DNA from 2 places in the Streptomyces sp. NBC_00459 genome. Region 2 is predicted to be linked to the other one. Evidence: riboswitches for the same ligand, from Rfam matches in the RefSeq annotation. Region 2 holds a riboswitch; the other holds the start of a gene.
What was found. Region 2 has a riboswitch for S-adenosylmethionine ahead of thrC (threonine synthase). Riboswitches for the same ligand answer to the same signal wherever they lie in the genome.

Region 1 (4,206 bases), 2.9 Mb from region 2:
GGAGTACAAGGAGATCACGAGCGGCCACGGCCACCACTGATCACCTCGCTTCGCCACACACGGCAGAAGGGCCCCGTCCGTACATCGGACGGGGCCCTTCGTCGTGCCGTCGGGCTGGATAGGGTGTTCCCATTCCCACTAGGAGTCCCGCGGAGTCCCGCCGGGACCGATCCAGGAGCGGCAGATGAGCGCTGTGAACCCCGCCGGAGGCGATACCGCGGCGGTCCGTTCCTGGCCCCGCGTGCTGAACGGCCTGCTCGACGGCCATGACCTGAGCGCCGCCGACACCGCCTGGGCGATGAACCTGATCATGCGCGGCGAGGCGACCGACGCGCAGATCGCCGGGTTCGTGGTGGCGCTGCGGGCCAAGGGCGAGACCGTCGAGGAGATCTCGGGGTTCGTCCAGGCGATGTACGAGCACGCCAACGTGATCGAGGTGCCGGGGCCGACGGTCGACATCGTCGGCACCGGCGGCGACGGCGCCAACACCGTGAACATCTCCACCATGTCCGCGATCGTCGTCGCAGGCACCGGCGCCAAGGTCGTCAAGCACGGCAACCGGGCGGCCTCCTCGGCCTCCGGGGCGTCGGACGTGCTGGGGCAGCTCGGGGTCAATCTGGAACTGACGCCCAAGCGGGTGGCCGAGGTGGCGGAGGAGGCCGGGATCACCTTCTGCTTCGCTGCCAAGTTCCATCCGGCGATGCGTCATGTGGGCGCCGCACGCGGCCAGTTGGGCATCCGGACGGTCTTCAACATCCTGGGCCCGCTGACCAACCCGGCCAAGGTCAGGGCCCAGGCGGTCGGTGTCGCGCATCCCCGGATGGCGCCCATCATCGCCGGTGTCTTCGCCGAGCGCGGCAACTCGTCCCTGGTGTTCCGGGGCGACGACGGCCTCGACGAACTGACGATCACCGCCACCTCCCGGGTGTGGGTCGTCCGGGACGGCAAGGTGACGGAGGAGGCCTTCGACCCGCGCGACGTCGGCATCGAACTGGTCCCGGTGGAGGCGCTGCGCGGCGGCGACTCCTCCTACAACGCGGCGGTCGCCCGACGGTTGCTGGACGGCGAGACCGGGCCCGTACGGGATGCCGTGCTGCTCAACTCGGCGGCGGCGCTGGTGGCGCTGGACCCGGGGCCGGGCTCCCTGGCCGAGCAGATCGGCGCCGGGATGGCGAAGGCCGCGCAGGCCATCGACTCCGGGGCGGCGAAGAAGACGCTGGAGCGGTGGTCGGCGGCCACCAACGCGTAGCCGGGGCGCAGCGGTTCCCGGCGGACGGCGTCCCGCGATCCGGACACGGGTTGCGGGACGCCGATCACTTCACGTACGTTCTGTACCAGGTCATGAGTGACAGTCATGAGGCCCCGGCCGACTGTCCGGCAACCCTCCGTCCGTGGCGGGGTGCCCCGGGATGAAGACCAGGCCGTAGGCAGCAAGGCTTACGGCAAGCGCGGGCCCCTCTCGACACCAGGGGTCCTGGTCGTTCGAGGGAGTCTTCCGTGAGCAAGCGAATGCGATAGGGCTGCCGAGCCCCGCCTCCGCACACCCTTTTCACCTTTTTCCTGTGCTGAGCCATGTCCGCTCGCACAGCGATTCCTCTTGCTTCTCACGGGAGTTCGCCATGTCTGTCTCCACCGTTGCCGCCGACCGGACCGTTTGTGCCCCTCTGTCGGTTCTGGGCCGGGATGTCACCGTCCCGCTCGTCACCGGCGGCGAGGTCACCTACGCCGCGCTCGACTACGCGGCCAGCGCCCCCGCGCTCCAGCGGGTCTGGGACGACGTGGCCGCGTACGCGCCCTACTACGGCAGCGTGCACCGGGGTGCCGGCTACCTCTCCCAGCTGTCGACGGACCTCTTCGAGAACGCCCGCAGGACGGTCACCGAGTTCCTGGACTGCCGCGCCGACGACCAGCTGATCTTCACCCGGTCCACCACCGACTCCCTCAACCTCCTCGCCGCCGCCCTCCCCGCCGGCTGCCAGGTCTTCGTCTTCGAGACCGAGCACCACGCCTCGCTGCTGCCCTGGCGGGACGCCCAGGTCACCTACCTCAACGCCCCGCGCACCCCCCAGCAGGCCGTGACCACCCTCCAGGAGGCCCTCGCCGCCCGGGATCCTCAGGGCCCGGCCCTCGTCTGCGTCACCGGCGCCTCCAACGTCACCGGTGAGCTGTGGCCCGTACGGGAGCTGGCCGCCGCCGCCCACGCGCACGGCGCCCGGATCGTCCTCGACGCGGCCCAGCTGGCCCCGCACCACCCGGTCTCCGTCCAGGACCTGGACGTCGACTGGGTCGCCTTCTCCGGGCACAAGCTGTACGCGCCCTTCGGCGCCGGTGTCCTGGCCGGCCGCGCCGACTGGCTGCGCGCCGCCGACCCGTACCTCGCGGGTGGCGGCGCCAGCCGCAAGGTCACGCGGCGCACGGACGGGGGAGTGGACGTGGAGTGGCACGACACCGCCGCCCGCCACGAGGCCGGCTCGCCGAACGTCATCGGCGCCTACTCGATCGCGGCTGCCTGCAACGCCCTCACCGAGGCCGGCTTCGATTCGCTGGTGGCTCGGGAGCAGTACCTGATCGACACCGTGCGGGCGGGGCTGGCCGAGGTGCCCGAGGTCCGGGTTCTCTCGCTCTTCGGTGACGACGCCCCGCGCGTCGGCGTCATCTCGTTCGTCGTCGAGGGGTGGAACAGCTCGCACTTCGCCGCGGCGCTCTCCGCGGAGTACGGGATCGGCGTGCGGGACGGGCTGTTCTGCGCGCATCCGCTGGTGCGGACGCTGCTGGGCAGTGACCCGCAGACGCAGGGGGAGTGCGGTGCTCCCGAGGCCGCTCCCGGGGAGAAGTCGCTGAACGCGATTCGGGTGAGCTTCGGGGCGGGGACGCCGGACGAGCACGTCGAGCGGTTCGTGGGCGCGGTCAGGGAGCTTGTGCGGGACGGGGCTCGGTGGCAGTACCGGACCGAGGACGGGCGGTGCGTTCCGGCGATCTGATCGCCCCCGCCGCCCTTACCCGTCCCATCCCGTTCCTGGGGGCTGCGCCCCCAGACCCCCCTCCGGCCCTGAACGGGCCTTGTCCTCAAGCGCCGGACGGGCTGTACGTCCTCAGCTGTCCAGGCCGATCGCGAACGCCGCCTCCAGGTCGTGCTGGGAGTACGTGCGGAACGCCACGTGGGTGTCCGTCGCCTCCACGCCCGGGATCTTGCTGATGCTGCCGGGGATGATCTCCGCCAGGTCCTCGTGGGCCTTGACGCGGACCATCGCGATCAGGTCGTACGTGCCGGTGACGGAGAAGACCTCGCTCACGCTGTCCAGCGCGGCGATCGACTCCGCGATCTCGGGGATCCGGTCCACGCTGGTCTTGATGAGCACGATCGCGGTGATCACGGCTGGTTCTCTCCCTCGGTGGCCGTCGCTGGGGCGGGCCTCACTCTAGTCGTACGGCGATATCGCACCCACGCGTAGGCGAAGCCCAGCCCGAACCCCACCACGTGCGCCAGATAGGCCACCCCGGGCCCGGCGGACGCCCGGCCCGCCGCCACCCACTGGAGGGCCGCCCAGAAGGGCAGGGTCAGCCAGGCCGGGAAGCGCAGGGGGAGGAAGAAGAGGAACGGGAAGAGGCTCGTGACGCGGGCACCGGGGAACAGGTACAGGAACGCGCCCAGGATCGCCGAGATCGCGCCGGACGCCCCCACCAGTGTCTGCTGCGAGCCGGCGTTGGCGGCGGCGTACCCCAGCAGGGCCAGGTAGCCGCAGCCCAGGTAGAAGAGGGCGAACTCCAGGTGGCCGAGGCGTTCCTCCGTCATCGCGCCGAAGACGTAGAGGAAGAGCATGTTGCCCAGCAGGTGGACCCAGCTGCCGTGCACGAACAGTGCCGTGGCAGGGGTGAGCGTGGCCCGCGGGGCGCCGGTGAAGAGGTCGGCGGGGACCACGCCCCAGCGGCGGAAGTAGGCCCGCTGGGCGGCCAGCAGGGCGTCCCCGGTGCCGTACCCGGGGTTCAGGCCCGAGGCGGGGCCGATGACGAAGAGCAGACAGCACACGGCGATCAGCCCGTACGTCACCGGCGCCGACTGGGCGCGAATCGACCTGTGGACCGATCTGTGGGCCGCCGTACGCCACTTTTCGAACTCGCCGATCATGGACACAGAGCATGACGTAACGGGACCGAACAGCGCAGACCGCCTCGCCGCTGTGGACGGACGGGCGGTGGGTACCCGCC
Region 2 (4,206 bases):
AAGTGGCCGATGCGGAGGTCGGGGCGCAGCTCGCGCAGCATCCCGGGGACCAGGCTCAGGTGGTAGTCCTGGACCACCACCGACGCGCCCTCCGCCGCCTCGTCCGCCAGCGCCTGGGCGAACGCGCGGTTGTAGGCCTCGTACGACGCCCACCGGCGCCGGAACTCCGCGTCGAAGACCGGCTCCAGCGGGGTCTGGTACAGCATGTGGTTCACGAACCACAGCACTGAGTTGGCGATGCCGTTGTACGCGTCCTCGTGCACGTCCGCCGGGATCGCGAGCATCCGTACGCCCGCCTCGGCCTCCCCGCGCCGTACCGCCTCGCGGTCGCCGTCGCCGAGGGCCGAGCAGACCCACAGGGAGTCCGCGTCCGACCCGATCGCCGACAGACCGGAGACCAGCCCGCCGCCGCCGCGCCGGGCGTGCAGCGAGCCGTCCTCACGGACCTCGTACGTGACCGGGCCGCGGTTGGACGCGACCAGCACTCGGTATCCGCCCGGACCACTCTGCACACCTTGCGTCGAAGCCATACGCCTCAACCTAGCCCGGCCCGGAAACACTCAAACGTACACATGTACGCCTCAGCCGTATACAAGCCCGCACAGGAGGACCGGTAGCGGTACCACTACCGGTCCCACCTGTGCCTGTACCGGCCTACGCGGCTTTCCTTCGCGCGTACTCCGCGACGTCCGCCATCGGCGGGCGTTCCTCCGTGTCCACCGAGTACGTACGTGGCTCGAAGCCCTCCTCGCCGCGCTCGAACTGGGTGATCGAGGGGCGGATCAGATGGCCCCGGGCCAGCCGGAGCTGTGCGGTGCGGTAGATCGCGGCGGACATCCGGCCCAGGGCCTGGCCGTCCTGGTGGCGGTGCTTGCGCACACCCACGTCCACCTGCGCCAACGCGTCCAGGCCGACCAGGTGCAGGGCGTCGATCAGCATGCCCAGCTCCACGCCGTAGCCGACGGGGAACGGGAGCTGTTCGAGGAGCGAGCGGCGGGCCGCGTACTCACCGCCGAGCGGCTGGACGAAGCCGGCCAGCTGCGGCCAGTGCATGTTGAGGAGGGGCCGGGCCATGAGTTCCGTCACCCTGCCGCCCTGGCCGGCCGCCTCGCCGAGCGGACGGTCGTACATCGCCTTGACGAGGTCGACACCCGGGTCCGTGAGCAGCGGGCCCACGATCCCGGAGACGAAGTCGGACGAGAACTCCTTCAGGTCCGCGTCGATGAAACAGACGATGTCCCCGCTGGTGACCAGGAGCGAGCGCCACAGCACCTCGCCCTTACCCGGTACGGCCGGGAGGCGCGGCAGGATGTCGTCGCGGTGGACGACCCGGGCGCCCGCCGCGGCGGCCACCTCGGAGGTGCGGTCGGTCGATCCCGAGTCGATGACGACGATCTCGTCGACGAGCGGGACCCTCAGCATCAGGTCACGGCGGATGACGGCGACGATCTCGCCGACCGTCTCCTCCTCGTTGAGCGCGGGCAGGACGACACTCACTGTGGCGTTCGAGGAACGCTTCGCGGCGACGATCTTCTTCAGCGGGCGGTCGTCAACGGACCAGGAGCGGGTGTTCAGCCAGCGCTCGGCGTCTTCCAGCACGTGCGGCTCTCCCTTACGTTGCATGGGGAGAAGCGCGACCCGCCGCGGCAGCGGCTGATGTCGCGGTATCTCGCGGTTCGGACGGCTCCCACCACCATCCAAGCCTTCGGTTACAGTCTTGAACAACGCGGGTGACCATCGCATGTCCGAGGTCACCGGTGTTCACAACCTCACAACTTCATACCGCTCATCCAGAGGGGCAGAGGGATACGGCCCGATGAAGCCCCGGCAACCCTCCAGCCGATCCTGTCGCATCTCATGTGGCGAGGACCCCGGCTCGGGAAGGTGCCAAATCCGTCTCATGGCGAAACGCGTCGTGAGGAAGATGAGGAAAGGGCTTCGCCTCCATGGCTGCGCAAACTGTCGAGAGCACCACTTCCGGCTCCGTCACCCCTGTTGATCTCGGTCCCGCCGCCGCACTCTCCTGTCGTGAATGCGGTCACCGAGTCCCCCTCGGTCCGGTGTTCGCCTGCGAGGAGTGTTTCGGCCCGCTGGAGATCGCCTACGACTTCGCCGTCCACTCGGCGGCCGACACCGAGGAACTCCGCAAGCGCATCGAAGCGGGACCCGCGAACATCTGGCGCTACGCGCCCCTTCTGCCCGTCCCCGCGGACGTCGCCGAGAAGCCGAACATCAACCCCGGCTGGACCAAGCTCGTCAAGGCCGACAATCTCGCCCGTGAGCTGGGTGTCGACGTCGGCAAGCTCTTCGTCAAGGACGACTCCGGCAACCCGACCCACTCCTTCAAGGACCGGGTCGTCGCCCAGGCCATCGAGGCCGCCCGTGCCTTCGGCTTCACCACCCTCTCCTGCTCCTCCACGGGCAACCTGGCAGGTGCCGTCGGCGCCGCCGCCGCCCGCGCCGGGTTCCGCTCCTGCGTGTTCATCCCGCACGACCTGGAGCAGGGCAAGGTCGTCATGGCCGCGGTGTACGGCGGCGAGCTCATCGGCATCGAGGGCAACTACGACGACGTGAACCGCTTCTGCTCCGAGCTGATCGGCGACCCGGCCGGCGAGGGCTGGGGCTTCGTCAACGTCAACCTGCGCCCGTACTACGCGGAGGGCAGCAAGACCCTGGCGTACGAGATCTGCGAGCAGCTCGGCTGGCAGCTGCCCGACCAGCTCGTCGTGCCCATCGCCTCCGGGTCGCAGCTCACGAAGATCGACAAGGGTCTTCAGGAGCTGATCAAGCTCGGGCTCGTCGAGGACAAGCCGTACAAGATCTTCGGCGCCCAGGCGGAGGGCTGCTCGCCGGTGTCCGTGGCCTACAAGGCCGGGCACGACGTCGTACGGCCGCAGAAGCCCAACACCATCGCCAAGTCGCTGGCGATCGGCAACCCGGCGGACGGGCCGTACGTGCTGGACATCGCGCGGCGGACGGGGGGAGCGGTTGAGGACGTCAACGATGAGCAGGTCGTCGACGCGATTCGGCTGCTCGCGCGCACGGAGGGGATCTTCGCGGAGACCGCCGGTGGGGTGACCGTGGGTGTGGCGAAGAAGCTGATCGAGAACGGGTTGCTGGACCCGACCCTCACCACTGTTGTGCTGAACACCGGGGACGGTCTGAAGACGTTGGACGCGGTGGCCGATGTCGGCCTGACCGCGACCATTCGGCCCAGCCTTGAGTCGTTCCACGCGGCCGGACTCGCGTAAGAGGTATTTCGTTCGTCCGCGGGCCCGTGGGGGCTGGTCGCGCACACGCGGCGGTAGCCGCACATTCAGCACAGCCCCGCGCCCCTAGGTATGTCACCTGACCGGAGGTTTTCACCGTGAGCGTTTCTGTCCGCATCCCTACCATCCTCCGCACCTACACCGGTGGACAGGCCGAGGTGGCCGCAGAGGGCGGGACCCTCGCCGAGGTCATCGCCGATCTGGAGAAGAACCACACGGGGATCGCCGCCCGGGTGCTCGACGACCAGGGCAAGCTGCGGCGCTTCGTCAACGTGTACGTCAACGACGACGACGTCCGTTTCGAGCAGGGGCTGGAGACGGCGACGCCGGACGGTGCCGGTGTGTCGATCATTCCGGCCGTCGCCGGCGGCTGAGACCTGTTGATACCCGCGAGTAGTAACCGTCGGTAACATCGATTACCGAGAGTTCATCGAATTGCCCCCTCCGTGAGAGAAGCGGAGGGGGCAATTCTGTATGGTTGAGCGCGGTACAGTTGGGGAAGCCGCACCACTTCGCTCGTCACACGCGTATTAATTCCTGCCGTGCACCCAACGAGAAGTAGCCAAAGTGTGCAGGCCTTTTGCGTTTTTTGTTCTCTTTGTGGGGCCCGGGTTGCCCTGAATCCGCGTGAATTCTCCGCATATTTACTGACCTGGCGTGCCCGGATTTCTCGTCCGATTGACCTGTTGCAGAGGGCAGTTGGACAGATACATTCGGCCGCGGTCGACGCGTTCCGGCGCACACCTCCACCGGTTGGGGGGGTGAGGTCTGACCCGGATTCGCGAAGTGCGGATCCGTGCAAGGGCCAGTAATAGGGGAGTTAGGCATGGCTCAGGGCACCGTCAAGTGGTTCAACGCGGAGAAGGGGTACGGCTTCATCGCGGTCGACGGTGGTGCGGATGTTTTCGTCCACTACAGCGCGATTCAGATGGACGGC

Region 1: it holds a riboswitch for S-adenosylmethionine, as region 2 does, so the genes downstream of both, OHN74_RS10825 (aminotransferase class V-fold PLP-dependent enzyme) here and thrC (threonine synthase) in region 2, are expected to answer to the same signal.

What each region holds. Positions count from the first base shown of each region.
Region 1 covers NZ_CP107903.1:2,468,736-2,472,941, reverse strand. The annotation lists gene qcrB (cytochrome bc1 complex cytochrome b subunit) at 1-40, shown strand, start outside; gene trpD (anthranilate phosphoribosyltransferase) at 185-1,249, shown strand; SAM riboswitch class IV at 1,338-1,455, shown strand; gene OHN74_RS10825 (aminotransferase class V-fold PLP-dependent enzyme) at 1,620-2,981, shown strand; gene OHN74_RS10820 (Lrp/AsnC family transcriptional regulator) at 3,093-3,374, opposite strand; gene OHN74_RS10815 (rhomboid family intramembrane serine protease) at 3,371-4,126, opposite strand.
Region 2 covers NZ_CP107903.1:5,398,873-5,403,078, forward strand. The annotation lists gene OHN74_RS23820 (alpha,alpha-trehalose-phosphate synthase (UDP-forming)) at 1-530, opposite strand, end outside; gene OHN74_RS23825 (glucosyl-3-phosphoglycerate synthase) at 655-1,599, opposite strand; SAM riboswitch class I at 1,784-1,931, shown strand; gene thrC (threonine synthase) at 1,947-3,251, shown strand; gene OHN74_RS23835 (MoaD/ThiS family protein) at 3,368-3,643, shown strand; gene OHN74_RS23840 (cold-shock protein) at 4,096-4,206, shown strand, end outside.